Regions from separate parts of the Massilia pseudoviolaceinigra genome, predicted to be linked through region 2. Evidence: predicted binding sites of a transcription regulator. Region 2 holds the regulator's gene; the other holds the start of a gene.
The links. The regulator NrdR, encoded in region 2, represses ribonucleotide reductase genes. The targets are predictions, from matches to a motif close to CACNANATNTNGTG.

Region 1: a site for NrdR is predicted at 11,242-11,255, ahead of RBA40_RS05750 (ribonucleoside-diphosphate reductase subunit alpha). Genes of this name have one in related genera too.

The regions. Positions count from the first base shown of each region.
Region 1 is NZ_JAVCWL010000004.1:190,951-205,339, forward strand. Features, by position in the region: gene RBA40_RS05705 (NHL repeat-containing protein) at 1-1,414, opposite strand, end outside; gene RBA40_RS05710 (hypothetical protein) at 1,513-3,711, opposite strand; gene RBA40_RS05715 (ABC transporter substrate-binding protein) at 3,922-4,896, shown strand; gene RBA40_RS05720 (ABC transporter permease) at 4,961-5,776, shown strand; gene RBA40_RS05725 (ABC transporter ATP-binding protein) at 5,778-6,575, shown strand; gene RBA40_RS05730 (cytochrome C assembly family protein) at 6,664-7,467, shown strand; gene RBA40_RS05735 (PP0621 family protein) at 7,464-7,706, shown strand; gene RBA40_RS05740 (sensor histidine kinase) at 7,710-9,434, shown strand; gene RBA40_RS05745 (sigma-54-dependent transcriptional regulator) at 9,431-10,846, shown strand; gene RBA40_RS05750 (ribonucleoside-diphosphate reductase subunit alpha) at 11,478-14,389, shown strand, end outside.
Region 2 is NZ_JAVCWL010000043.1:796-15,184, forward strand. Features, by position in the region: partial or broken gene RBA40_RS29675 (hypothetical protein) at 1-444, opposite strand, end outside; tRNA gene RBA40_RS29685 (tRNA-Lys) at 1,130-1,205, opposite strand; gene ybgF (tol-pal system protein YbgF) at 1,289-2,050, opposite strand; gene pal (peptidoglycan-associated lipoprotein Pal) at 2,187-2,711, opposite strand; gene tolB (Tol-Pal system beta propeller repeat protein TolB) at 2,767-4,032, opposite strand; gene tolA (cell envelope integrity protein TolA) at 4,025-5,056, opposite strand; gene RBA40_RS29710 (ExbD/TolR family protein) at 5,064-5,498, opposite strand; gene tolQ (protein TolQ) at 5,511-6,200, opposite strand; gene ybgC (tol-pal system-associated acyl-CoA thioesterase) at 6,230-6,634, opposite strand; gene RBA40_RS29725 (SDR family NAD(P)-dependent oxidoreductase) at 6,937-7,683, opposite strand; ZMP/ZTP riboswitch at 7,813-7,923, shown strand; gene glyA (serine hydroxymethyltransferase) at 8,026-9,273, shown strand; gene nrdR (transcriptional regulator NrdR) at 9,300-9,767, shown strand; gene pilV (type IV pilus modification protein PilV) at 9,927-10,508, shown strand; gene RBA40_RS29745 (PilW family protein) at 10,505-11,452, shown strand; gene RBA40_RS29750 (pilus assembly protein) at 11,459-12,091, shown strand; gene RBA40_RS29755 (pilus assembly protein) at 12,088-14,389, shown strand, end outside.

The DNA.
Region 1 (14,389 bases), on a different contig from region 2:
AGGTCGAGACATACACATTCCCCGCCCTGTCCGCCGCGATGCCGCTCGGATAACCTCCGTACGTCACGGTGCTGGTCGTAGTGCCGTCCGGCGCCACCTTGCGCAGGTACACCCCGGCCTCCTCATAGCCGGCGTAGCGGTAGCCGATGTGTTGCTGTTCGATGGCGAACAGGTTGCCCGCGCTGTCGGCCGTCATGAACTTCGGGCGCACCAGGCGGGCGGCGGCGCCGCTGCCGTCCACCGGCAACCTGGACAGGTCGGGCTTGCCGACAAACAGAGACGCGCCGCCATCGGGCACAATCAGGGAAACATGGTTTCGGTGGATGGCGTAGACGTTTCCCTTGCCGTCGGACAGCAGGCGCTGCGTGTCCGTCAGCTTGGGGCCGACGCTTGTGACCACGCCGCCGGTGCTGACGTGGCGCAGCCCTGTCTTGTCGAGCACCAGCAGCTGGCCATCATGCATGACGATCGATCGGGGGTCGTCGAAGTACGCGCCACTGCCGCTGCCATCCTGGGCCGGCAATGTGGAATTGGCGACGCCGGCCAAGGTGGTCACCAGGCCGCCCGGCGTGACCCGGCGTATCGTATTCGCGTCGATCAGATACAGATTGCCGGCCGGGTCGACCACCACGCCATCTGTGCGGATGGCGGCGAAGCGGGCCGCGGCGCCCTGGCCGTCGCGCGGCTCCGAAGAGCGCACGGTGCTCCCCGCCAACGCAGTCAGGCTGCCGTCGGCGCCGATGCGCGCGATCGAGATACCCCCTCCCTCGCTGCCATAGTTGATGCGGTAACGCACGCCGGCCGCGTTGCCGACGATGAAGGACTGGTCGGGATAGGTAGGGTTGAGCTCGGTCGGCACCTGGGTCGTGCTGCCGTCTTTCCGGATCAGGTAAGTCGTGCGCCCCACACTTGCCCGTATCTGCTCGTCGCCGTCAAAGGACAGGTCGGCGCCTGTGGGATCGAGGGACTCGTGATTTTCATCGGCGGGCACCGGGGCGGACAATACGGTACGAACCACGCCGTCCCGTCCGAACGCACGGATCGTCGGGCCGGTTCCCACGAAGATGCCACGGTTGTCCATTCTGGTCTCGCTGATGTACACCGTGCCTTTGCTGTCGATCAGCGCATCGCGGATGTAGCCGAAGCGGGCGTCGACGCCGGTGCCGTCCGCCGTGACCATACTGCCGGTGTCGCCGGCGATCAGGGTCAGTCCCGCCGGCAGCACGGGGCCGGGGTAGGTCGGCGTTGGCGTTGGTGTCGGTGTGGGCGTCGGGGTCGGCGTGGGTGTCGGGGTCGGCGTTGGGGTTGGCGTCGGCGTCGGCGTCGGTCCATCGCCGCCGCCGCACGCGGTCAGGAACGCCGCGGCGCCGATCTGGAGGGTCATGCGGCGCAGCTGAAACGAGCGTGAATTCATTGTTGACTCCTGGTTAGTTTTGACGAGTGTATGCTGAAACTATTATTTATATGTAATGTTGTGTATCAGGAAAACGCCGTGGGCGCTTGCCGCGGCCGTCAGCGGTGGGTGGGCGTGCGTTTGGCCCATTCGTTACGCGCGAAGTGCGCGTGCAGGTGCTTGAACATGGGGACCGTGTATTGCCCCCTGGCGTCGCCGCCATGGGCGCGGATCAGCATCGACAGTGCCTGCGGCAGGCGCGCATCGCGCGGCTCGCGCGTGGCGTGCTCCATGACCAGGCCGGCCAGGTAGTCGGTGCCGCTCGGCAAAGCCGCCAGGGTGGCGCGTTCGGCGCGCAAGCTGGCCGCCGCCCCGGCCGGCAAAAATGAGGGCATGGCGCTCACCGCGACGCGCTTGCCGTACGTGGGAGTGCCGCCGGCGAAGACGCTCCACCAGTTCTCGCGCGATCGTTCGAGGTCGTTGCTGGCACGCATGGCCGGGGAGGCGAACCCGGCGGGGTCTGTCTGGTAGCGGATGAACGGGCTGACGTTGCCGACCATGCCCGGATAGCGCGCCAGCAGCATGGCGCTGATGCCGCGCCGCAGCGCCGGATCGGTCTCGGCCAGCATCTGGTCCACCAGCGGCCCCGAACCGGCAAAGCGCGCCTTGATCGCCGGTGCCAGGCGGGTGGCCACGTCGGGCCGTCCCAGCGGCAGGGCGCGCGTCCAGGCCACCGTTTCCAGCTCGGCGCGCAGCTTGGGCAGCAGGGTTTTTTGCTGCGCCAGGGTGACCAGCATGTCCAGCGGCAGGCCGGTGTTGAGGAAGGTGGCCACGTCCATGGCGGCGACCGGCGCTTCTCCCTGTACCGGCAGCACGCTGCTGCGCACGATGAAGCGGCCGGCGTCGGCCAGGTTGCGCGCGCGGGCCAGGCCGATGCGCTTGAAGGCGTTGGCGTCGTCCGCGCCGATCGCCGGGCGCAGCGCCAGCGCCGCGTCGACGATGGCAACCGCCTCGGCGTCGCTCGCGGCCAGGCGGGCCAGGTGGTAGCGCGCCGTCAGGTAGGCCGGCGAGTCGGGCTCCAGCGCTTGCGCGGCCGCCAGCAGCGCCGCAGGCGCCGGCGCCTGCGGCGTGGCGAGTGTGAGCGCCGCCACCAGCCACGGCAACTGTTGCGTCGTTTCCCACTGGCGCAGCGCTTCGGCCGGGGAGGCGCTGGCGGCGCGCGCGCTGCGCATCGCCGCCAGCCAGGCGCCATACGCCAGTTGACCGCGTTCTGCCGGCGCGGTGGTGCGCCAGGCATAGCTGTAGTCGCGCACGTCCTGTCCGATCGTGGCGGACGGCGCGGCGCTGCCCAGTTCGGCGTCGAGCCGGGCCAGTACCTGCGCCGGCGCGGTGCGCAGCAAGACCAGCTGGCGCAGGCGGCGCGCGTCGGCCCGCAGCGGCGTGTCGGTGGCGGCGTCGGCCAGCGGCTCCAGGCGCTTCAAGGCGCTCGCCATGAGCGCCGCATCGACCGTGTCGTAGCCGACGGCGGTGGCGGCGCGCACGTCGGCGCGCGCGGCCAGGTAGGGCGCGATGCTGTGCCAGGGCGATGCCGCATCCTGCGCGATGGCGTCGAAGCGCACGGCCGCCTCGGGGTAGGCGGCGCGGTAAAAGTGGGCGGCTGCCTGCTGGTAGGCGCGGTCCATGCGCAGCCAGTGGGGCGCGCCGGCTGGGGCCTCGGCCGGCATCGCGGTGGGCGCGGCGCAGTTGGCGAACACGGCATCCTGGCCCACGATCCAGTCGCGCAAGGTGGCGTCGTTGCCGTAGCTGGCCAGGCGGATAGCCAGGGTGCGGGTAGCGTTGCGAAACGCGTCCGCCGGGCAGTTCAGCACGGAAGCGTCCTTGCCGGTGATGGCGAGCGCGGCGAGCTTGGGCCCGCCGGCGCGCGCGCGCTCGGTTTGCCACCCTTCCAGCGCGCGCTTGAGTGCGGGGTCGTTATGCGGATTGTGGCCGCCCCGCTCGCTTGTTTCGTTCAGCCAGCAGGGGTCGAAAGGGCGCAGGCGATCCTGGGCGGCGGCGTCGAGCGGCATGCCGGCCAGCGCGCGCCAGGCGATGAACTGATAGAAGTCGTCGCGCCCGGCGCGCACGATGCCGGGCTGGGCGAACATGCCCGGCGTCAGGCTGCCCGGCCAGCGCGGCGGCTCGAACACGTTGCCGTCGGCCGACGGGTCTTCATAAAAGGTGCAGCGGCGCTCGCCGGCCTGCGCCGTCGTCATGGCGGCCAGGCCGACCATCATGAAAAACAACGGTGCGCCGGCACGCTTATGCAAAATGGGTTTCATTGATTTCTTTCACTGGGGGGGCGTCATCTTATCAGCGCAAAGCTTGCGCCAGTCGTTAGACATTGATTTCTCTCCGGGCTATCTTTCTCTGGGGCAAGCATGAATAAATGCGGCAACGGCCCGGCAAACGGAGACCGGTTGCGTCTTATTCGCATGCATGACAACACGCGCGGTACCTCATCGACTCTGCACCATCCAACGGAGACAGGCATGACAGGGAAGTTCATCGGCAAGACCATCGTACTGGCGGCGCTGTTCGCCGCCAGCAACAGCCACGCCCAGGATGTGATCCGTCTTGGCAACCTGAAGTTCGCGCATTTCGGCGCCGTTTCGTACATCAAGGAAATCGCACCCAAGTGCGGCATCAAGGTCGAGGAAAGGATTTTCGCCAAGGGGCTCGATGTGATGCAAGCGATCATCGCCGGTGAGCTCGATGTCGGCGCGACCGCATCCGAGGCGGCCATTTCGGGCCGCGCCAGCGGGGCGCCGATCTTCGTGGTGGCCGGTTTCGCCAAGGGCGGCGCGCGCCTGGTGGCGCGGCCCGATCTCGGCATCAGGGGCATTCGGGAATTGAAAGGCAGGAAGGTCGGGGTGACGCGCGGCGGCATCCAGGAAGTGCTGCTGATGGCCCAGCTGAAAAAATTCGGCATGAGCGCCGACAGCGCGCCCGGCAAGGATGTGCACGTGATTTACCTGCCGTTCGCCGACCTGAACCAGGCGCTGATGGGCAGGAACATCGACGCCATGATGCAGTCCGAGCCGCAATCGTCGCAGGCCATCAACAAGGGTTTCGGGATGGAGGTGATGAAACCCTACGACACGCCGATCGGCGAGCCGGTGCGCACCATGGTGATGACCGAAGCCTTCTACAACGGCAAGCGGGTACTGGCCGACAAGTTCATGCGCTGCTTCGTCGAAGCGACCCGCACCTTCATGGCCCATCCGTCCATCGCCGAGAAATACGTGCGCGAAGTGATCTACAAGGGCCAGATCACCAGGGACGACTTCGAGGATGCGATCAGCAATTCGCCGTATTCCCTGGACGTGACGGCCGAGCATATCCAGATCACCACCGACACCATGGTCAAGACCGGCGTGGGCCGCATGGTGCGCCCGCCCCTGGCCAGGGACTGGGTCAGGACCGATCTGCTCGACGCGGCCAAGAAAAGCCTGGGGGTAAGGTGAACAGGTCCCCCGTTCGACAACCCGACAGGGTCAACAGCATGAAAACAACGTTTCCGGAGGTGGCATGAACAGCAGACAGTTGCGTGAAGTGGGAATCGGCCTGGTGGTGCCGGCCGTGGTGATCGCCTTGTGGCAGCTGGCGGCGGCGCAGGGCCTGGTCAATCCCCAGGTATTGCCGTCGCCGCTGGCGGTGCTGCACAAATGGATCGAGTACCTGCTGCCGCTGCAGCCGCACGCGGACGGCAGCTGGCTGGCCTGGGCTGTGTCGGGCGAACTGATGGTCGACTCGCTCACCAGCATGTACCGGGTGCTGCTCGGCTTTGCCATCGGCGCCGGGCTGGCGCTGCCGCTCGGGCTGGCCATGGGCGCCAATGCGCGCGTGTACGCCTGGCTCAATCCGCTGGTACAGCTGCTGCGGCCGATTCCGCCGATCGCCTACATTCCGCTGGCGATCCTGTGGTTCGGGCTGGGCAATCCGCCGGCCGTGTTCCTGATCGCGCTGGGGGCCTTCTTTCCGGTGCTGATCAATACCATCGCCGGGGTGCGCCAGGTGGACGGCATTTACCTGCGCGCGGCGCGCAACCTGGGCGCCAGCCAGCGCACCATGTTCGTGCGCGTGATCCTGCCGGCCGCCGTGCCCTATATTTTGTCGGGCGTGCGGATCGGGATCGGCACCGCCTTCATCGTCGTGATTGTCTCGGAAATGATCGCGGTCAATAATGGCCTGGGTTTCCGCATCCTGGAAGCGCGCGAATATTTTTGGTCCGACAAGATCATGGCCGGCATGATCACCATCGGCATGCTGGGGCTGGCGATCGACGTCGGCATGAACCGCCTGAACAATTACCTGCTGCGCTGGCACCGCGGCCTGGAGAACTGACATGACTGCATCACCGATCCGTATCGAAGGCGTCGACAAGACATTCAGCAGCGCCGGGGGCGAGCTGGTCGCGCTCAAGGATATCAACCTGGACATCCCGGCCGGGCAATTCACCTGCCTGCTCGGACCGTCGGGCTGCGGCAAGTCGACCCTGCTCAACGCCGTGGCCGGCTTTGCGCTGCCCACGCGCGGCACCATCCGCACCGGCGGCCATCCGGTGACGGGGCCGGGGCCGGACCGCGGCATGGTGTTCCAGGAGTACGCGCTGTTTCCCTGGATGACGGTCGAGCAGAACGTCGCCTTCGGCCTGGAAATCAAGGGCGTGGACAAGGGTGCCATCAACGCCACCGTCGCCCGTCTGCTCGAGATGCTGTCGCTGAGCGACTTCCGCCAGCGTTTCCCCAAGGATTTGTCGGGCGGCATGCGCCAGCGCGTGGCGATTGCGCGCGTGCTGGCGCTGGACTCGCCGATCCTGCTGATGGACGAGCCGTTCGGCGCGCTCGACGCGCTGACCCGGCGCAACCTGCAGGACGAGCTGCTGCGCATCTGGGCCGCCACCGGCAAGACCATCATTTTCGTCACCCACAGCATCGAGGAAGCGATCTACCTGGCCGACCGCATCGTGGTGATGACCTACCGTCCGGGCACGGTCAAGCGCGACGTCATGGTCGACCTGCCGCGCCTGCGCGACCCGGCCGCGCCCGAGTTCAATGCGCTCAAGCGCGAGCTGGGGCAGCTGGTCATGGAAGAGCAGCAGCGCCATCACAACGACGAGTTGCGCATGGCGGCAGTCGATTAGGGAGGCGGGCAGGGCGCCGGCGGCGGGGCTGGCGGCGGTGCCCTCACGCCGTCCCCGCCGGCACGCGCCGATAGTGTAAACTTGCAGCATGCAGACTTACTTACTTATCGCAGCGGCGCTGCTGTACGCGCTGTGCGCCATTCTCCCCACGGCCCGGGGCACGCTCATTTCCGCCGTCACGGCCGGGGCCTGGCTGCTGCACGGCGCCGCCCTGTGGCTCGACATGATGGCGCCCGGCAGCGTGCGGATCGGCTTCGCGCTGATGATTTCCGCCGCGCTGTGGATCTCGGTGGCGGCCTACTGGATCGAAAACCGCAATTTCGCGCTCGACGGCCTGCGCCGCCTGGTCATGCCCTGCGCCGCCGCCGCCGCGCTGCTGCCGGCCGTGTTCCCGGGCAGCGTGCTGCAGCTCGAAGGGCGCGCCCCGGCCTTCGGCTGGCATATCTCGGTGGCCATCCTGGCCTACAGCACGCTGACGATTGCCGCCTTCCATGCGGTCCTGATGGCGCTGCAGGAAACGCGCCTGCATGCGCGCAACCCGCAAGCGGGCTGGCTGGCCACGGCGCTCGACCAGCTGCCGGCCCTGCTGACCATGGAAAAACTGCTGTTTCGCCTGATCTGGATCGGCTTCGTGCTGCTCAGCCTGACCGTGCTGTCGGGGATCGTGTTTTCGGAGCAAGTGTTCGGCACCGTGCTCAAGTGGGATCACAAGAGCGTCTTCACCTTGCTGTCGTGGTTTCTGTTCGCCGCGCTGCTGGCCGGACGGCGCTGGCGCGGCTGGCGCGGCAAGACCGCGCTGCGTTTCACCCTGGCCGGTTTCGCCACCCTGGTGCTGGCCTATGTCGGCAGCCGTTTCGTACTTGAAGTCGTTTTGCACCGGGGACTGGCATGACACGCATTCTGTTCTGGATCGCGCTGGTGGCGCTGGTGATCGCGGCCATCCGCAGCAAGCTGCGCGGCATGGCGCCGCCGCCCGGGCAGGGCGCCGCTCCGCGCCAAGCGCCGGCGCGCGAGGCCGAAACCATGATCGCCTGCGCCCACTGCCACGTGTACTTCCCCGAGTCGGAAGCGGTCAAGGCCGACGGCCGGGAGTATTGCAGCCCGGACCACGCCCGTTTGCCACCCGCCTGAGTGATGTCCTTCTGGAGCGCGCTGTCGGCAGAGTCGCGCGAAACATTCTGGCGCTCGCTGCAGGCGCTGACCGCCACCCGCATCGTCATTTCGCTGGTGCTGCTGGCGTATCTGGCGTTCGACCAGAAAGGCGTGGCCCGCGCCGGCCACCATCTGTATACCGAAACCTGCATTGCCTACCTGGCGCTGGCCGGCGCGTTCGTGCTGGCCAGCGTGTACGTGCGCAAGCACTTCCTGATGCAGGTGGTGGTGCAGATCGCGGTCGACATCGCGGTCATTTCGGTACTGTTCATGGCCGCGGAAGCGAGCCGCGGCAGCCTGGTGATCCTGTACCTGTTCCCGCTGGCGGGCGCGGCGATCCTGGCGCCGCGCCTGCTGGCCCTGTTTTCGGCCGCGCTGGTTACCCTGTTCCTGCTGATCGATTCCCTGTACCAGGTGTTCCTGGGTATGGCCGGCATGCCGCTCACCCAGGCCGGGCTGTACGGGGCCGCCTTCTTCGCCATCGTGATGGTGGTCAGCCGCCTTGCCGCCAAGCTGATCCGGCAGGAAGAACTGGCCGCGCGCCACGGGGCCGACCTGAAAATCCAGCAGGCGATCAACCAGATCATCATCGCCGACGTCGATGACGGCATCCTCGTGGTCGACCGCGACGGGCACATTTTCGCCGGCAACCCGGCCGCCCAGCACATGCTGGGGCTGGCCAACGGCGACAGCGGCTTCGCCCTGTCCGGGGTACCTGCGCTGGAACCGGTCGCGCATGCGTTTTCGGAGTGGCAGCGGCAGGTCGGACCGGCCGCGGGCGGGCCGCGCGCCGCTTTCGTGACCGTCAAGCCGTACCGCGACAGCGGCGGCGGCGACGCCGGCACGGCCGCCTGGAGCGGCCGGCGCGACCTGGCGGCCCACCTCAAGCTGCGTTTCGCGCGGGTCGACACGGTCGACGAGGCGTCCGAGCGCTGCGTCATTTTTTTGCAGGACGTCACCGCCATCGAAAACCAGGCCCAGGAACTGAAACTGGCCTCGATGGGACGCCTGACCGCCAGCATCGCGCACGAGGTACGCAATCCGCTCTCGGCCATCGGCCACGCCACCGCGCTGCTGGCGGAAGACTTGCACGAGCCGGGCCAGGCGCGCCTGCTCAAGATCGTCGGCGACAATGTGGCGCGGGTGAACCGCATGGTCGAAGACATACTGCAATTGTCGCGCAAGGTCCAGCCCAACGGCGATCCGTTGTTGCTCGGCCCCTTTTTGAATGAGCTGAAAGCCGAATTTGACGAAACCCAAGGGGTCGCCAATGATATAGTGTGGTTGGGCAACACTGGAGCCGTGCCGGTGCGTTTCGACGCGCTGCACCTGCGCGAAGTGCTGATCAACCTGCTGACCAATGCGCTGCGCTACGCCAGCGGCGGGGAGGGCAGTATCCGCGTGTACGTCGTCACCGATGCGGCCGGCGGCATGGAGCTGCACGTGCAGGACGACGGGCCGGGCATCACGCCCGATGTGCGGGCTCACCTGTTCGAACCGTTTTATACGACCTCGAGCAAGGGCACCGGGCTGGGGCTGTACCTGGCGCGCGAGCTGTGCCTGAACAACGCGGCGATGCTCGATTACGAGTATCGCTTCGATGCCAGCGGCTTCGGGGTGCGCAAGGCCAGCGGCCGGTTTGTGATTTCGTTCGCGCAGCCGCTGGGAGCGCGCGGCGCCACTAGTAACAGAAAGGCAACAACATGACATCACCCCGCGTACTGGTCGTCGATGACGAGGCGGATTTACGCGAACTGCTGGAAATCACGCTGGTCAGGATGGGGCTCGATGTGGACAGCGCCGAAACGCTGCGCGAGGCGCGCGCTTTCCTGGCGCAGAACGAGTATGGCCTGATCCTGACCGACATGCGCCTGCCCGACGGCCTGGGCCTGGAACTGGTGCAGGAAGTGAACGCTTCCAATAAATCGACCCCGATCGCGGTCGTGACCGCTTACGGCAGCGCCGAAAACGCGGTGGTGGCCTTGAAAGCGGGCGCCTTCGATTACGTGTCCAAGCCGGTGGTGCTGGACGATTTGCGCGTGATGGTGCAGTCGGCCCTGCGCCTGTCGGCCCCGTCCGCGCAGACCGGCAGCCCGGCCGCCGCCGGCACGGCCTCGCGCCTGATCGGCGAATCGGCCGTGATGCAGTCGCTGCGCAATCAGATCGAACGGCTGGCGCGCTCGATGGCGCCGATTGCGATTACGGGCGAGTCGGGCAGCGGCAAGGAACTGGTGGCGCGCGAAATCCACGCCCGCAGTTCGCGCGCGGGCAAGCCCTTCATTGCCGTGAACTGCGGCGCGATTCCCGAAGCGCTGATGGAAGCCGAGTTTTTCGGCTACCGCAAGGGCGCGTTTACGGGCGCGGCCGACGAGCGCGACGGGTTTTTCCATGCGGCCAACGGCGGCACCCTGATGCTCGATGAAGTGGCCGATCTGCCGCTGGCGATGCAGGTCAAGCTGCTGCGCGCAATCCAGGAACGGCGCGTGCGCAAGATCGGCGCCACCAGCGAGGAGCCGGTCGATGTGCGCATCATCAGCGCCACGCACCAGAATCTGGCACAGTGCGTCGAGACCGGCAAGTTCCGCCAGGATCTGTTTTACCGCCTGAATGTGATCGAATTGAGCGTGCCGCCATTGCGTGAGCGGCTCGACGACCTGGGGGTGCTGGTCGATGGCATGCTGGCGCGCCTGGCCGGACCGGGGCAGAAAGCCGCGCTCGGGCCGCAGGTGCTGGAAACCTTGAGCACGTATTCGTTCCCGGGCAATGTACGCGAGCTGGAGAATGTGCTGGAACGGGCGCTGGCGTTCGCCAACGATGGCGTGATCGAAGTGGGCGACCTCTCGCTCAAGGGCGCGCGGGTGGCCGAGCGGCCGGCGCCGGCGGCCGAGGCGCCACCGGCGCCAACGCCGGTGGCGGCCGCGCCGGTGAGCGCAAGCGGGCCGGCGGAGTTGCCGAGCAGCCTGCCCGATTATCTGGAACAGGTCGAGCGCGAGATCATCTTGCGCGCGCTGACCCAGACCCAGTTCAACCGCACCCAGGCGGCCCTGCTGCTGGGGATCAGTTTCCGGCAGCTGCGGTACCAGATGCAGAAGCTCGATATCCAGGAGCCGGAGGGCTAGGGTGCCCGGTGCCGGCCCGCTTCTCTGAAGGTCCGGCGCTGTTGGCGTCGCGCCAGTTCCCCATCTTCCTGCGAACCTGCATCGGTCTCCCCGGCCGAGGGCCGCCTTGCGCGGGGCGACGCCGGGGGGCGCAAGACGGCGCGCGCGCGGTCGCGGCGGAACCCATTCCAACGCCCGCTCCCCCCACGGTTTATAATGCTGCCCGCGACGCAAAAACGGCAGGCGCGCGCTGGCGGCTGCTTCAAAAAAGGGCACCCGTTAGTATGTGCTAACCGGGCAGTCCTTCATGCGGCCTGAGTCAAAAAAGTCAAGCGACGCACATGAAAATATTGCTACTTAATTCTATTGCCACTCCCCGGGTGAGGTACTACAATTAGTCCCACATTTGATGAATCGACTAGATATAGTGGTTTTTGAAGCTCTGCCACCGATAACTCAGCATCCATAACGCAGCACGGCAAGCCTAGTTTTTAACGCAATCCACCCACCATCGCCTTACGGCGCCGGCCTCGATATTCCAGGCTGGCGGGGGTAGTTTTTTTGTTTTTATATTTGTTGGGGACGGTTGATTGACGCCGTCCACTTGATAACAACCGGCGGCAGACCAAAGCCCGCCGCTCCAGGAGGTTCAATGCAAACATCCCAAGATTCTTCGATCAACCAATTGCACATCACACCTGGAGCAGCAGGCCAGCCAGCACCGACCAGTGCCGCCGCCGTCGCCGCCCGCGGCGACTACCGCATCATCCGCCGCAACGGCGCTGTCGTCGCCTTTGAACCCTCCAAGATCTCGATCGCCGTCACCAAGGCCTTTTTGGCCGTTAACGGTGGCCAGAGCGCCGGCTCCGCGCGCGTGCGCGAACTGGTCGAGCAACTGACCGAGAACGTCGTTTCCGCCCTGATCCGCCGCCAGCCATCGGGCGGCACTTTCCACATCGAAGACGTGCAGGACCAGGTCGAACTGTCGCTGATGCGCTCGGGCGAGCACGACGTGGCGCGTGCCTACGTGCTGTACCGCGCCAAGCACATGGAAGAGCGCCGCCTGCAGAAGGAGGCACAAGGTGCCTCCGCGCAACTGGCCGCGCCGCAAATCCACGTGACTGAAAACGGCCAGCGCCGCCTGCTCGACATGAACCAGGTGCGCGACCTGATCGCCGCCGCCTGCGTGGGCCTGGAAAAACACGTCGACGCCGACGCCATCCTGGCTGAAACGGTCAAGAACCTGTACGACGGCGTACCGGTCGAAGAGCTGCACAAGTCCGCCATCCTGGCTGCGCGCGCGCTGATGGAAAAGGACCCGGCTTACTCGCAAGTGACCGCCCGCATCCTGCTGCACACCATCCGCAAGGAAGTGTTCTGCGAAGAAGTGCCGCAAGCGAAAGCGGCGGCACACTATATAGAGTACTTCCCGAAATACATCGCCAAGGGCATCGAGAACGAGTTGCTGGACCCGGTCCTGGCCACCTTCGACCTGGCCAAGCTGGCCCGCGCCCTGGTCGCCGACCGTGACTTGCAGTTCGGCTACATCGGCCTGCAAACCCTGTACGACCGCTACTTCCTGCACGTGCGCGACGTGCGCATCGAAATGCCGCAGGCGTTCTACATGCGCGTTGCCATGGGCTTGTCGCTGCGCGAAGAAAACCGCGAAGCGCGCGCCGTCGAGTTCTACAACCTGCTGTCGTCGTTCGACTTCATGAGCTCGACCCCGACCCTGTTCAATTCCGGCACCCTGCGCTCGCAGCTCTCGTCGTGCTACCTGACCACCGTCTCGGACGACCTGGAAGGCATCTACGACGCGATCAAGGAAAACGCGCTGCTGGCCAAGTTCGCCGGCGGCCTGGGCAACGACTGGACGCCGGTGCGCGCCCTGGGCGCCCACATCAAGGGTACCAACGGCAAGTCGCAAGGCGTGGTGCCGTTCCTGAAAGTGGTCAACGACACCGCCGTGGCGGTCAACCAGGGCGGCAAGCGCAAGGGCGCGGTGTGCGCCTATCTGGAAACCTGGCACATGGACGTGGAAGAATTCCTCGACCTGCGCAAGAACACGGGCGATGACCGCCGCCGCACCCACGACATGAACACGGCCAACTGGATTCCCGACCTGTTCATGAAGCGCGTGATGGAAAAGGGCGACTGGACCCTGTTCTCGCCATCGGAAACGCCTGACCTGCACGACAAGGTCGGCAAGGCGTTTGAATTGGCCTACACCGGCTACGAAGCCAAAGCGGCCGCCGGCGAAATCCGCGTGTTCAAGAAGATCGCCGCGCTCGACCTGTGGCGCAAGATGCTCTCGATGCTGTTCGAAACCGGCCACCCATGGATCACCTTCAAGGATCCATGCAACATCCGTTCGCCACAGCAACACGTCGGCGTGGTCCACAGCTCGAACCTGTGCACCGAGATTACCCTCAACACCAACGAGTCGGAAATCGCCGTCTGCAACCTGGGTTCCGTGAACTTGCCGGCGCACATGAAAGAAGGCAAGCTCGACCCGGTCAAGCTGCAGAAAACCGTCCGCACCGCGATGCGCATGCTCGACAACGTCATCGATATCAATTACTACGCCGTCGAAAAAGCGCGCAACTCGAACATGCGCCACCGTCCGGTGGGAATGGGTATCATGGGCTTCCAGGATTGCCTGCACATGATGCGCGTGCCGTATTCGTCGAACCAGGCGGTTCAATTCGCCGATTCCTCGATGGAAGCGGTGTGCTACTACGCCTACCTGGCCTCGACCGAGCTGGCCGAAGAGCGCGGCCGCTACGAGTCGTACAGCGGCTCGCTGTGGGACCGCGGCATCCTGCCGCAGGATTCGATCAAGCTGCTGGCCGAGGAACGCGGCGGCTACCTGGAAGTGGACATGTCCTCGTCCATGGACTGGACCGTGGTGCGCGAACGCATCAAGCAGTTCGGCATGCGCAACTCGAACTGCGTGGCGATCGCCCCGACCGCGACGATCTCGAACATCATCGGCGTGTCGGCCTGCATCGAACCGACCTTCCAGAACCTGTACGTGAAGTCGAACCTGTCCGGCGAATTTACCGAGATCAATTCTTACCTGGTGCGCGACCTCAAGGCGCGCGACCTGTGGGATGAAGTCATGATCGCCGACCTGAAATACTTCGACGGTTCGCTGGCCAAGATCGACCGCATCCCGCAAGACTTGCGTGACATTTACGCAACGGCGTTCGAGGTCTCGCCGAGCTGGCTGGTGGAAGCGGCATCGCGCCGCCAGAAGTGGATCGACCAGGCCCAGTCGCTGAACATCTACATGGCTGGCGCGTCGGGCAAGAAGCTCGACGAGACCTACAAGCTGGCCTGGCTGCGCGGCCTGAAGACCACCTACTACCTGCGCACCATTGCGGCGACCCACATGGAGAAGTCCACTTCCAAGACCGGCGCGCTGAACGCGGTGGCGGTCGATGGCGGCATGTCGGCCCACGCAATGGGTGCGGCGGCCGATACGGCGGCCAAGGTGGCTGCGAGCGCAGCGGCCGCGACGGCAGCCGCGGCGGCGGCCGAGGAAGACGGCGCGGCGTGCTA
Region 2 (14,389 bases):
TTCATAGGCGTATCGCCATTTGACGAACGGTTGCGCGCCGACTTCATCAAGCGCTTCGGCGAAAAGCTTCAAGTGGGTTTCAATTACGTTTTCGTGCGGATATTGGTCTGGATTTCGAAACATGCCAACGATCATCTTCCGCCGGGGAAGGCTTATTTTTTGCCATAATGCAGGCAAAGTGTGTCCAGATGCTTTTTCCTTTAAATTTTGCTGCTTCTCGGTGTTTTCGTACGTGATGAAGGCTTTGAGGAAAAGCTCGATGGAAAAGCTCGAGCATACGACTGCCGGGAAGACAAACTCTGTTTCGTGGGAGCGATGCGCCCTGTCGCTTAATATCAGACCGGACTGGGCATAGGCCATGGCGATTGCGAAGATCGCGCGGTAATCGTCTTTTGTCGATCCAGGAATAACTATTAGCGAGGGTACTGCGGGTTTTCGCACCATGTAAGGTCACCTTGGTTTGGTAGTCGTGTTTGGTTTTGGTATTAGTTCAGTGTCGTTTGCATCCTGATGAAGCGCTTTCGCTTTAAAAAATCTAGCTGAGTAGGCATCTGTATTCAAATTTGCCGAATTCGAAGAGCGTAGCCATAGACTATCTTGGCACGATTTGAGGCATAGGGTCCGGCAATCTGACATCGGCGAACTTCTCCACTGTCGATTAGTTCCACCATGTTCGATCGCCGGCCCTGACACACTTCTAGATTTTGGAACCTAACGGGACCTATTTCACTCCATCAGTCTGTTTGTGAAAATCTCCTCGTTCTATAAGGTCCTAGCCACTCAAGCACGTCAACACCAAGCCGTGGCGAAGCCCACTGGAGCGGGCAGGAATCAAGAATTTTCGCTAGCACGATTTGCGCCACACTTGGGCAAGCTGGCGGGGCCAGAAAGGCAAGCCGCTCTACGACTTGCATGAAATGGGCAGGCGGAAGTCGGCGGACATGGTGCCGCGGTATGCACACCTGACGCCGGCGTAGAAAGCGAAGCATGCCGCCGGTCGCTGGCCCCAAGCATGCCGTGGATCACCACACACTTGCGGCACAGGGGGGGCTAAACGGATCAGATTCCCCAAACAAAAAAAGCAGTTACGATCGCTCGTAACTGCTTCATTTGCTTACTGCTGTATTCGTGGTAGGCCGTGCGGGATTCGAACCTGCGACCAACGGATTAAAAGTCCGCTGCTCTACCAGCTGAGCTAACGACCCGAAGAAGCAAGATTATAGGGGGCATCCGTGCTTCTGTCAAATGCCCCTGCATACATTTTTTACCGCAGTGTTACATCAAGCGCCTACTTGAGCACCGCCAGCCGGTCTTTGGCCGCTTGCGCCGCGCTCGAGTCCGGATACTTGAGTACCAGTTCCTTCAGTGCCTTCTTGGCATTCTTAATATCTTTCAACTCGGTATAGCTGCTCGCGATGTTGAGGATGGCGTCCGGCGCCTTGGCGCTGTCGCGGTACTGGCTCACCACCACTTCCTGGGCCGCGATCGCGCCCTTGAAGTCGCGCTGCGCGTAGTGGGCATTGCCCAGCCAGTATTGCGCATTGGCCGCATAGCCCGACGATGGATAACGGCGCACGAAGTCGCCCAGCGCCGCCGCCGCGCTCTTGTAGTCGCCCCCCTTGAACAGGCCCATGGCCGCATCGTAGGCGCGCTGCTCGTTCGGGTCGACCGCCGCTTCGCGCCCGTCGATGGTCACCTGGCGCGGCTCGAGCTTGCGCATGCGTTCGTCGAGATCGGCGTATAAATCTTTCTGGCGTTTCTGGGCATTGGCCAGTTCATTGCTCAGCACTTCCACCTGGCCGCGCAATTTCGCAATTTCGGACAGGGTCTGTTCCTGCTGGTTCACCATGTCGAGCGCGCTGCTGCGGTCGGACTTGGTGTCGATGCGGGCGTTGAGCTCGCGCGCCATGTTCTCGACCTTGGCGCGCAGGTCGATGATGGCCTTGCGCGCTTCATCGTCGTCGAGCAGGCCGGCGTGGCCTTGCAGCGGCATGCAGGCGGCCAGCGCGACACAGGCGGCGGCAATGCGGGACTTGGACAGTGTGATCATGATCGTGACTCTTTCAAAACCGTTGAAACTGAAAACCACGGGACCCGGCGGTCGAACAGCCGCGCAAGGTCAGCGGGGCGGGCACAGTTCGCACTGCGCGCCGCCCCGATGGTCCGGATGCCGTTACGGCAAGCGATTAATAGACGATATCGGCACGACGGTTTTCCGTCCATGCTGCTTCGCCGCCACCGGTAGCTTTAGGCTTTTCTTCGCCCAGCGAGACGGCTTCCATCTGCGACTCGGCTACGCCCAGCGATGCCATCGACTTGCGCACAGCTTCAGCACGCTTCTGGCCCAGCGCCAGGTTGTACTCGGTGCCGCCGCGCTCATCGGTGTTGCCCTGGATGATGATCTTGCGGCCCTTGTTCTTGCTCAGGTAGCCGGCGTGGTTCTCGACGACTGGCTTGCCATCTTCGCGCACGACATAGCTGTCGAGGTCGAAGTAGATGCTGCGGGCTGCCAGCACGCCTTTTGGATCGTTGACCGGATCGACCGAGCCGGTTTCGACGGGGTTGACATCACGCTTGTCGGCGGCGACGTCTGGCTTGGCGGCGACCGGACGCTCGGTCACTGGCGCGACTTCTTCTTTTACTGGGGTGCTGCAAGCTGAGAGCAGGGCGGCGCTCGTGACGATGAATGCGAGGGTTTTAAAATTGCGCATGGGTTCTTCTCCTGGTCGGTGTTAAAAATGACGTGAATGTTTGGACTTCTTTTTTTTACTTCATGAAGGGACCCCAGTTGGGCTCCCTGATGTTTCCTGCCTGGGTTGTTAAGCGCTGCTTGACCCTTCCATCGACCGACACCACAGCCAGCGAAGTACGGCCGCCGCCTTTGGTTGCGTACATGATGTATTTGCCGTTGGGCGAAAAACTCGGTTCGGTGGCCGCATCGGCCAGGCGCAGTTCCTGGCCGCTGGCCAGGTCCATCGCATAGAGGGAATAGCCACCGTCACGCTGGGATACCCAGGCCAGGGTTTTGCCGTCCGAGGAGACGCGCGGGCTGATATTGTAACTGCCATTGAAGGTGACGCGCTGCGCCGCGCCGCCGTTGGCACTCATTTTGTAGATTTGCGGGCCGCCGCTGCGGTCGCTCGTGAAATAAATGGTCTGTCCGTCAGCCGAAAATTGCGGCTCGGTATCGATGCCGTTACTGTTCGAGACGCGCCGCAAGCCGCTGCCGTCCACGCCCACGACGTAGACCTGGGTGTGGCCATCCTTTGACAGCGCCACCGTCAGGCGCGTGCCGTCGGGCGACCAGGATGGCGCCGAGTTGCTGCCCTTTTCATTGACCACGATCTTGCGGCCGCCCGTCACCAGGTCCTGGACGTAGATGATCGGCTTGCGTTTTTCAAACGACACGTAAGCGACCTTGGTGCCGTCCGGCGACCAGGCTGGCGAAATGATCGGCTCGTTCGAGCGCACCGCCACCTGCACCGCTTCGCCATCGGCATCGGCGATTTCGAGGCGGTAGTCGCGCGCGCCGCGGTTTTCATTGACGTACGCGACGCGGGTGGCGAAGGCGCCGCGGCTACCGGTCAGCTTTTCGTAAATATCGTCGGCGATCTTGTGGGCCGACAGGCGCGTGTATTTCGCTTGCGCGGCCTGGGTCAGGCTCGACAACTGGTTGGTCTTGATGGTGTCGTGCAGCTTGTAGCGCACTTCAAACCGGCCGTCGGCCAGCTTTTGCACGCTGCCCACCACCAGCGCATCGGCGCCGCGCGATTTCCACTGGCTGTAATCGATCGGCGAGGTTTCCGACAGGGTGCTGCCGGCGTCGATGATCTTGAACATGCCGCTGCGCTCGAGGTCGGCGCGGATGATGGCTGAAATCTGCGCGGGCGCCACGCCTTCTTCGGCGAAAGCGGCAATGGCGATCGGAATCTGGTTGCTGCCGACGCCAACGACTTCCACGCGCATTTGCGCGTAGGCCGACGAACCGGTGATCAGGGCACCGGTCAGGATCAATGTGCTGAGTTTAGTCATGGTTTTTCTGGGTTTCCTTCAATTTGAATGCTGCGGGAACTGAACGATCTACCGTACCATCTTTTTTCCGTGGCAGCGGTGACGATTTGGCAATCGCGTTTTCCACTGCCTGGTCGTACGCCGGCACACCACTGCTTTTAATCTTCTTGACCGACTTGATTTCGCCGGTCGGCCATTGTTCGATCTGGTATACCGCTTCCGGATCGCCGGCCATGCTGGTGCTCCCCGTGTAATTCAGGTTGCTCTTGATCTTGGCGCCGATCGCGCCGAAGTAACTCGGATCGCCTTTCGGTGCGCTCTTTTGCTCGGCCTCGCCGGCACCGCCGGCGCCGCCGGTGATGCGGCGCATTTCGGCGGCGTGCAGCTTGTCGAGGATCTTTTTCTCTTCAGCCAGTTTCTTGTCCTTGGCCGCTTTTTCCGCCTTGGCGGCCTTTTCCTGCGCCAGCTTCTCGGCTTGCTTCTCGGCCTGCTTGTCGGCCAGCTTTTCCTGTTCCGCCTTCTGCTGCTCGAGCTTCTTCTGCTCGGCCAGTTTCTTTTGCTCGTCGAGCTTCTTCTCTTCGCGCTTCTTCTGCTCGGCCAGCTCCTTGCGGGCTTTCTCGAGCTCGCGCTTTTCCTCGGCCAGGCGCTCCTCCTGCTTGAGCTTCTGTTCCTTGAGCTTCTTTTCGCGTTCGAGCGCGATGTCCGGCGGCTTGACGGCCGGCGGTTTTTCGACCGGCTTCTCCACCGGTTTTTCGATTTTCTTCTCGACCGGTTTCTCGACCGGCTTGGGCGGCTCCACCGGTTTCACCTCGCGCGGCGGCGGCGGCGGCTCGGGGGCCGGCGGCGCCGCGTCCTGCACTTTCATGTCCCACACTTCCGCCTCGGTGGTGGTCGGGGCGACGTTCTGCCAGCTGATGCCGGCCCACAGGAACAGCAGCAAGCCGGCGTGCACGGCCAGCGCCAGCAAAATGGCCGGGGTGCGGCTCGGCTCGGGCGGAACAATGTAAGGGCCGCCAGTGCTGGCGGGAGGGTTCAGGGGCGCCATCGTGTCGTCACTTGGTGGCCAGGCCGACCCGGTTGATGCCCATTTTCTTCGCTTCGGAAATCAACTGGATCACTTCGTCGTACTTGCTGTCGCGGTCGCCGGCGATCATGACCGGATACTCGGGATGCTCGGCATGCAGCGCGCGCAGGCGGCGCAGCACGGCGGCGCGGTTCGGCAGTTCCTCGGGCGCGGCGCTGTTCTTGCCGTTGACGCCGATGCTCAGGCTGGCGTTGGGCTTGATCACGATCTGGATGTAGTCGTCCGGCGGCAGCGCCGATTTCTCGGCGCTCGGCAGGTTGATCACGCTCGGGCTGTTCGCCGGTGGCACGACCATGAAAATGATGAGCAGCACCAGCATCACGTCGATGTAGGGGACGACGTTGATTTCGGACTTGAACTTGCGTTTGCGTCCGCCGCGCAGGCTGCTGGAAAACGATGCCATGAGTGACTCCGATCAGCGCGACTGGCGCTGCAAGATGTTCGAGAATTCTTCGACGAAGCTCTCGAAGCGGATGGCCAGGCGGTCGATATCGTGCGTGAAGCGGTTGTAGGCGACCACGGCCGGAATCGCCGCGAACAGGCCGATGGCGGTGGCGATCAGCGCTTCGGCAATGCCGGGCGCAACCGCTGCCAGGGTCGCTTGCTGCACGTTGGCCAGGCCGCGGAAGGCGTTCATGATGCCCCATACGGTGCCGAGCAGGCCGATGTAAGGCGAAACGGAACCGACCGAGGCCAAAAAGTTCAGGTGCGAATCGAGGCCGTCGAGTTCGCGCTGGAAGGCGGCGCGCATGGCGCGGCGGGCGCCATCGAGCACGGCGCCGGTCTCGAGCGGATCGCGCTGGGAAGAGGCTTGCTTGCCCTTGATGAATTCGCCCATGCCGGCTTCAAAGATGCGCGCCAGCGCGCCGCTCTGCTCGCGCGTGGTGCTGGCGTTCTGGTGCAGGGTGTGCAGGTTGCCGCCGGCCCAGAAGCTGCGCTCGAACTGTTCGGTCTGCAGACGGGCGGCACGCACGGCAAACGCTTTGCGGAAGATGTAGGTCCAGCTCATGATGGACAGGCCCAGCAGGAGTGCCATGATCAATTGCACGATCAGGTGCGCGTTGCTGATCAGGGCGAGAAAGGAAAGGTCTTGGGCTGCATTCATGGGCGTTGGATTTTTCTGGATGTGAAGTGTCAGGCGGCACGCATTTTAGCAGCCGTTGCGTCGGGCAGGGCGCGTGGACGCAAGGATGCGGCATCGACGCAACCGACCTTGACCCGCGCGCTGGCCAGCAAGACGTCGCCGTGCCAGGCTTGCTGGAGGAACTGGACCGATGCGTGCCCCAGTTTTTCTATACTCAATTTCAAGTTTAATTCATCATCGAGGCGGGCTGGCGCGTGATAGTCGATGCTGGCGTTCTTGACGACGAAGATGGCCCCATCCTGGTCGCGCAGCGCCTGTTGGCCGACGTTGGCCGCGCGCAGCCACTCGGTGCGGGCGCGTTCGAAGAATTTGAGGTAATTCGCGTAAAAGACGATGCCGCCTGCATCGGTGTCTTCGTAATAGACCCGTACCGGCCAACTGAATACTGAGGGCATTTCATTTGCCATAAGTGAATATCGGAAACATTTTACGCGATTTCCGGGCTGTAAATGTACGCAAGCGCACATAAAGATGACCCGGCGCGGGTTGGGTGGGGCACAAGTAGACGTGAGCGATAGCGAAGTGCCAAGTTCTGTAACAATCGCTTACATGGGGTGTAGTTGTGTTACGTACTGCAGCCGTTTTTACCACTCCGCCACGTCGATCTCGTCATTTTGGCCTCCATCTGCGTCGTACCCGCGCCTTGGCGCGGGTACGACGTGGAGGCGGTACGACGTGGAGGCGGTACGACGGGGAATTAGGTCCGTTTGATCGCAAACGGCGAAAACCCCTGGCAAGTCGGCATCATCTCGATCGTATTGATATTAATATGCGGCGGCAGCGTCGCGATCCAGAACACCGTCGCCGCAATATCGGCTGCCGTCAGTGGCACCGTGCCTTCGTACACCTTGGCCGCGGCCGCATCGTCGCCCTTGAAGCGCACGTTGGAAAACTCCGTCCCACCGCACAATCCCGGCGCCAGGTTGGTCGCGCGCACGCCCGTGCCCGCCAGATCGGCGCGCAGATTCAGCGTAAACTGGTCGACAAAGGCCTTGGTCGCGCCGTACACATTGCCGCCCGGGTAAGGATAGTGGCCCGCCACCGACCCCAGGTTGATGATCAGCCCGCTGCCGCGCTCGACCATGGCCGGCAGCAGCGCGCGCGTCATCGTCACCAGCCCGGTGCAGTTGGTCGCGATCATGGTTTCCCAGTCGGCCAGCGGGGCTTCGTAGGCTGGTTGCGTCCCCAGCGCGAGCCCGGCATTGTTGATCAGCACATCGACCTGGCGCCACGATTGCGGCAGCATCGACAAAGCTTCATTGATCGATTCCTTGCAGGTGACATCCATGACGATCGGCAAAGCCAGGTCGCCAAGCTCGGCTGCCAGGGCGTCGAGGCGATCCTTGCGGCGACCGCTGATGACGACCTGATGGCCGTTGTTGACGAAGGTACGCGCCATTTCGGCGCCGAAGCCGGCGGAGGCGCCGGTGATGAAAACGATCATGTTGTGTCCTGAAGAAGTCCGAAACTATGCCGGATTGTAGCCCAAGTGACGATATTGGCCGCGACCTGCCATTTAGGCAATCCCATTCCTTGCCCTAATCAGGGACTTAACTTACAATTTGGGCTCCATTATGTCTCACGTAACTGGCGAAAAGTCGCGGCGCATTGCTGCCTGGCGGCGAAAGGTGGGCATCCACCGGGGAACGTGAGATTTCATCAGCCGTTCGCCTGGGCAGCCACCGATGGAAGCGCACGATGAGGCTGCCTGTTCCATTTCCGACGGCTTCCCTCATTCGATCCTTGCAATCAGGTGCCTCGCACTCTTATCGATTGGAGTTTTTTCATGTTTTCAAAAGAACACACGCTCGCCCATGTTGACCCGGAATTGTGGGGCGCGATCCAGAAGGAAACCGCACGCCAGCAAGATCACATCGAACTGATCGCGTCCGAGAACTACACCTCGCCAGCGGTCATGCAAGCCCAGGGCTCGCAGCTGACCAATAAATACGCCGAAGGTTATCCAGGCAAGCGCTACTACGGCGGCTGCGAATTCGTCGACATCGCGGAACAACTGGCGATCGACCGTGTCAAACAACTGTTCGGCGCCGAAGCGGCCAACGTGCAGCCGAACTCCGGCTCCCAGGCCAACCAGGGCGTGTTCTTCGCCATGCTCAAGCCGGGCGACACCATCATGGGCATGTCGCTGGCCGAAGGCGGCCACCTGACCCACGGCATGGCGCTGAACATGTCGGGCAAATGGTTCAATGTGGTGTCGTACGGCCTGACCGAACAGGAAGACATCGACTACGAGGCCATGGAGCGTCTTGCGCATGAGCACAAGCCAAAAATGATCATCGCCGGCGCATCGGCCTTCTCGCTCAAGATCGATTTCGAGCGCTTCGCCAAGGTTGCCAAGGCAGTGGGCGCTTACTTCATGGTCGACATGGCGCACTACGCCGGCCTGATCGCCGCCGGTGTGTACCCGAACCCGGTGCCGCATGCCGACTTCGTCACCTCGACCACGCACAAATCGCTGCGCGGCCCGCGCGGCGGCATCATCCTGATGAAAGCCGAGCACGAAAAGGCCATCAATTCGGCGATCTTCCCTGGCATCCAGGGCGGCCCGCTGATGCACGTGATCGCCGGCAAGGCTGTCGCGTTCAAGGAAGCGCTGGAGCCCTCGTTCACCGAGTACCAGAAGCAGGTTGTCAAGAACGCCGACGCGCTGGCCAAGGCGCTGATCGCACGCGGTCTGCGCATCGTGTCCGGCCGCACCGAATCGCACGTGATGCTGGTCGACCTGCGCTCGAAGAACCTGACTGGCAAGGAAGCCGAAGCCTTGCTGGGCGCCGCCCACATGACCTGCAACAAGAACGGCATCCCGAACGACCCGCAAAAACCGTTCGTGACTTCCGGCATCCGTCTCGGCAGCCCGGCGTTCACCACGCGCGGCTTCAAGGAAGAAGATGCAACCACGGTCGGTAACCTGATCGCGGACATCCTCGACAACCCGAACGACGCCGCCGTCGCCCTGCGCGTCAAGGCCGAAGTCAAGAAGCTGACCGACAAGTACCCGGTCTACGCGGCTTAACCTCACACCAGCAGCCCGGCGCCCCCATGAAATGTCCTTTCTGTCAGCATGAAGACACGCAAGTGCTCGATACGCGCGTATCCGAGGAGGGCGATTCGATCCGGCGCCGGCGCCGCTGCGTCAAGTGCGACAAGCGCTTCACCACCTATGAGCGGATCGAATTATCGATGCCGATCATTGTCAAGAAAAACGGCAGCCGCACCGAGTTCGCCTTGGTCAAGCTGCGCGGCAGCCTGATGCTGGCGCTGCGCAAGCGGCCCGTGTCGGCCGAAGCGATCGACAGCGCGGTCGCCTCGATCGAGGAAAAGCTGCTTACCAGCGGACAGCGCGAGGTCGATACCGGCCACGTGGGCGAACTGGTCATGCAGGAACTGAAACGCCTCGACAAGATTGCCTACATCCGCTTCGCATCCGTCTATAAAAACTTCGAAGACCTGGCCGAGTTCCAGGAAGCCATTGCCGAAGTAGGCCACGAGCGCAAACCGCGCAAATAGTTCAGCTCACACGCTTGAGGCAGGCCATCCGTGCCTGCGCGCACTGCTGTTAACGTAGCTCACAAGCGATCCGGATCACCCGTCCACGCACCTTGCAGCCACGCCTGCCGGGCCGCGGCGTCATGACCGGACGTGTCTGTTCAACGTTGCGGGGGAGTCATGCGCTTATCGCGAAAATGTGTCGCCGGCGGATTTACGCTGACCGAAGTGCTGGTGGCGGTGCTGCTGCTGACCGTCGGCATTCTGGGCGCCCTTGGCACGCAGGTCGCCGCGCTGCGCACGCACCAGGGAGCGAGCCTCATGTCGCGCGGGGTGCAACTGGCCAGCGGCCTGGCCGGGCGCATGCAGGCGAACGCCGGGCAAATGCAACGCGACGATCTCAGCAATCCCTATCTGCAACTCCATTACGATGCGGCCGATGGCGCGCCGCCGCCCGCGCCGGCGCAATGCTACGGCATGAACCGCTGCGACAGCGCCCAGCTGGCCCAGTTCGACATCGCCGACACGATCGCGGCGCTGCACGCGGGCTTTCCCGGCGGGCGCATCGCGGTCTGCCGCGACGCCACCGTGTGGGACGAGGCGCGCCAGGCGCTGGCCTGGGAGTGCGCCGGCGCGGCCGGGGCACCCGTCGTGATCAAGCTCGGCTGGCGCGCAAAGCGGGCCGACGGCGCTGCCGATGCCGCCGCCGGCGCACCATCCGCGCCGGCCGTGGCGGTGATGCTCGGCACGGGTGCCCCATGAGCGCGCACGCAGCGCTCCGGCGCGGATGGCATCAGGCCGGCCTGACGCTGCTGGAATTGCTGGTCGCGCTGCTGCTCGGCCTGCTGGTTTCCCTCGCTGCGGCATCGGTGCTGGTGTCGGCCCAGACCGGCTACGCCGCCCAGGGCGAACTGGCGCAGGTGGACGACGCCGGCCGCTTTGCGCTGGACGCCATCGAACGCGCGGCGCGCCAGGGCGCTTTTGTCGATCTTGACCGTGAAGACGCCCCGTCGTCGCCAGCCAGCGCCGCCGCCCGCATCGGCGGGCTGGACGACCAGGTGCTCGGCGGCGGGCCCGGCATCGCCAGCGCGCGCCCGGGCGGCGTCAACGGCAGCGACGTGCTGGCGCTGCGCTTCGATGGCGTGGGCGAGGGCGCCGAGGGCGATGGCAGCATGCTCAGTTGCGCCGGGTTCGGCGTGGGTGCCGGCAGCGAGGGCTGGAGCATTTTCTATGTCGCGCCGGCAGCGGGGGGCGAGGCCGAACTGCGCTGCAAATACCGTGGCCAGAGAAACTGGCGCAGCGATGCGCTGGTGGCCGGGGTCGACACCTTCCAGGTGCTGTACGGACTCGACACCGACGCGCCGGCCGACGGCCTGCCCAACCAGTACCTCAGCGCCGGCGCCGTCAACGCGCTCGATGCCGTCCTGGCGCTTGACGGGGCAAGTGCTGCCGAGCGCGAGCAGGACCTGCGCCGCAAAACCCACTGGAAACGGGTGGCCAGCATCAAGGTGGCGCTGCTGCTGCACGGCGCCCGGCGCGGCGCGGCCGACCGCGAGCCGCACGCCTTCGACCTGTTCGGCGCGGGCTACAGCGGTGCGGCCGATCCCGGTACCCGGCTTGACGAAGCGCGCATGCCGCCAGCCCTGCGCTGGCGCGAACGGCGCAGTTTCGCCGCCACCATTGTGCTGCGCAACGCGGCCCTGTGAGACGCCATGCCCTGCGCTCCCTCTCCCCTCGACCGCCAAGCTGGCGCCGTCATGCTGGCGGCCCTGTTCGTGCTGCTGGCGCTGATGATCATCGGCGTGTCGGCTGCCCGCAGCGCGCTCGACGGCGAAAAATCGGCGCGCCACGAGCGCGACCGGCACATCGCCTTCCAGGCCGCCGAGGCCGCGCTGGCCGACGCCGAGCACGATATCGAAGGCGGCGCCGATCCCGCGTCGGCGCGCGCGGCCTTGTTTGCCCGTGGTTATGCGCTCGGCTTCGTCGACGGCTGCGGCGCCGAACGCGAGGTCAATGCCGGGCTGTGCCAGCATGTGCCCGGGACGCCGGCGTGGCAAAGCGCCGATTTGTCGGGCAATGACGGACCGGGGCCGGACGGGGTCGAATACGGCCGCTTCACCGGCGCGCAGCTGCCGTCTGGCAAAGGCACACTGCCGCTGCGGCCTCCGCGCTATCTGATCGAACTGTTGCCGCACACTCAGGCCGGCGCCGACGCTGCCCGCCCGCCGGGCAACTTTTACCGGATTACCGCCGTCGGCTTCGGCGCGCTCGACGCCACCCGCGTGGTGCTGCAATCGTTCTACCTCAAGGCCGTGCCGGAGGCCACGCCCCAGGAGGCGCCATGAAGCCGCTGCGCGCCTGTCTTCGCTGCCTGCTGGCGCTCGTGCTTGTCTGCGGCGCCTGTCTGGCCTCGGCCGCGCCGCCGCTGGTGCTGCCCGACGGCGTGCTCGGCGCACCCGGCCAGTTGCCACCCAATCTGCTGCTCAACCTGTCGCTCACGTTCGAGGATGCGGGCGCGGCTTACCGTGGCGAATATGCACAAGGGGCCGATTACCCCGGCTACTTCAACTCGCGCCTGTGCTACCAGTACCCGACCAGGGCGCGCTCGCACTCGGTGCGCGAGCCGGACCTGGACGAGCGCCAGGGGTATTTTTCACCCGTCGGGCCGGCCGATGGGCAGCATGGCTGCGGCGGCGACGCCTTCAGCGGCCATCTGCTCAACTGGGCCACGGCGTCCACGCTCGACCTGGTGCGGCTCGGCCTGACCGGGGGCGACCGCGTCATCGACGAAACCGGCATCACCGTGCTGCAGCGCGCATGGCTGCCCGATGGCGCGGCGCATCCTGATTTCTACGCCCATCCGCGCCATTTCCCGCGCAAGAAGCTGGCGGCGGCACACAGCGCGGCGCTCACGCCGTTCGGTAACGCCGACCTGTACATCGTGTCGTGCCGCAACCGCGTGCTGTTCAGCGGCACCGGCAAAGGCAGCAACTGCGACGCGCCCCGTTACGGCGCCAGCGGCACGCGGCTGGTGTCCGACAAGTACCACGGCGAATTTCTCGCGCGCGTGCGCGTCTGCGGCGCCGACGACAGCGCCAGCCGGCCCGGCTTGTGCCGTCCCTACGGCGCCGCCTTCAAGCCCGAGGGGGCGCTGCAGCGGCATGCGGGGGCGGGGCGCATCGGCCTCATGGCGTACCCGGCCGTCACGCGCGAGAAGGGCGCGGCGCACGGTGGCGCGGCGCACGACGGCGCGGCGCCCGACGGCGCGGTGCAGGGTAGTGGCGTCCTGCGCGCCCCGCTCAAGTTCATCGGCGAGAAGGCCGTCGAAGCGCCTCGCTACGAAGCGCAGGTCAATCAGCGCGCCGAATGGAGTGCAGTGAGCGGCGTGCTCGTACCCAATCCCGACCGCAGCAGCGGCGCGGCCAGCGGCACGATCGCGGCCATCAATTTGGCGGGCAGGAGCCATCCCGCCACCGCCGGCAGCTATGCGGCCAGCGATCCCGGGGCCGAACTGTATTACGAAGCCCTGCGCTACCTGCAGGGGCGCGAACCGGGCACTGGCGCCGTGCCCGGCGATGGCTTGCCCGCCTGGTCGAGCCGGGCCGACCCCGTCAGCGCCGCCTGCCAGCGCAACGTCATCGCCACCATCGGCCACGCCGCCTTCATCGATGACCGTCATGTGCCGGGCAACACCCGGAGCGGCCGCAACGATGCGGCGCGCGCCGTCGACACCTTCGGGCCGGTCCGCTTCGACGTCATGCAGGCGACGCGCCGCGTCGGCGACATGGAAGCCGACCGCAACGGCGCCTTCGGCAACGCTGCGCCCCGGCCGGACCTGGACGGGCTCGACCTGTGCAACGACGGCCCCGACGGCGCGGGCAGCCTGTACCTCGCCGGCGCCGCTTACTGGGCGCACACCAACCCGATCCGGGGCGACAAGCCAGTCACGGTCAGCAGCATCGCGCTCGAACTTGGCGCAGAATCGGACAAGGGCGCGGGCATGGGCGCCAGCGCGCTCTACCTCGCCGCCAAGTACGGCGCCTTTAACGACCGCAACGACGACGGCAATCCCTTCATCACCACCGGCAACCGGCGCGACAACACCGAATGGAGCGCCGACGGCAGCACGCCGACGGGCTTTTTTGCCGCCAGGGACGCGCCGGCGATAGTGCCAGCCATCGACGCCCTGTTCGCCGCTGCCCGCAGCGGTAGCGGCAAGACGCCGGGCGCGGTGGTGGCCAGCCCGGTCAGCAAGGGAAGCGGCTTCATCGTCCAGGCCAGCCACGATCTGGCGACTGGAAGCGGCAGCCTGCAGCGCCGCGCGCTGACCATCGGCAACGGCGGCGAGCCGGCCATCGCTCCGGCGCCGGACTGGGACGCGTCCGACCTGCTCAGCGGGAACGCCAGTGCAGTGCCGCCGTTGCCAGCGCCGAGCGCGGCGGCGCGCAAGATCTACACGCTGGACTACCGCCCGGACAGAACGGTCACGATCGCTTTCGACTGGGCCAGCTTGCCGCAAGAATCGCGCGCGCTGCTCGATGTTCCTGTTGCCGGTGGCGTCGCCGACGCACTGGGCGAGGCCCGCACCGCCTTCCTGCGCGGCGAACGCGGCATGGAAGCAGGGCGCCCCGGTGGCGTGTTCC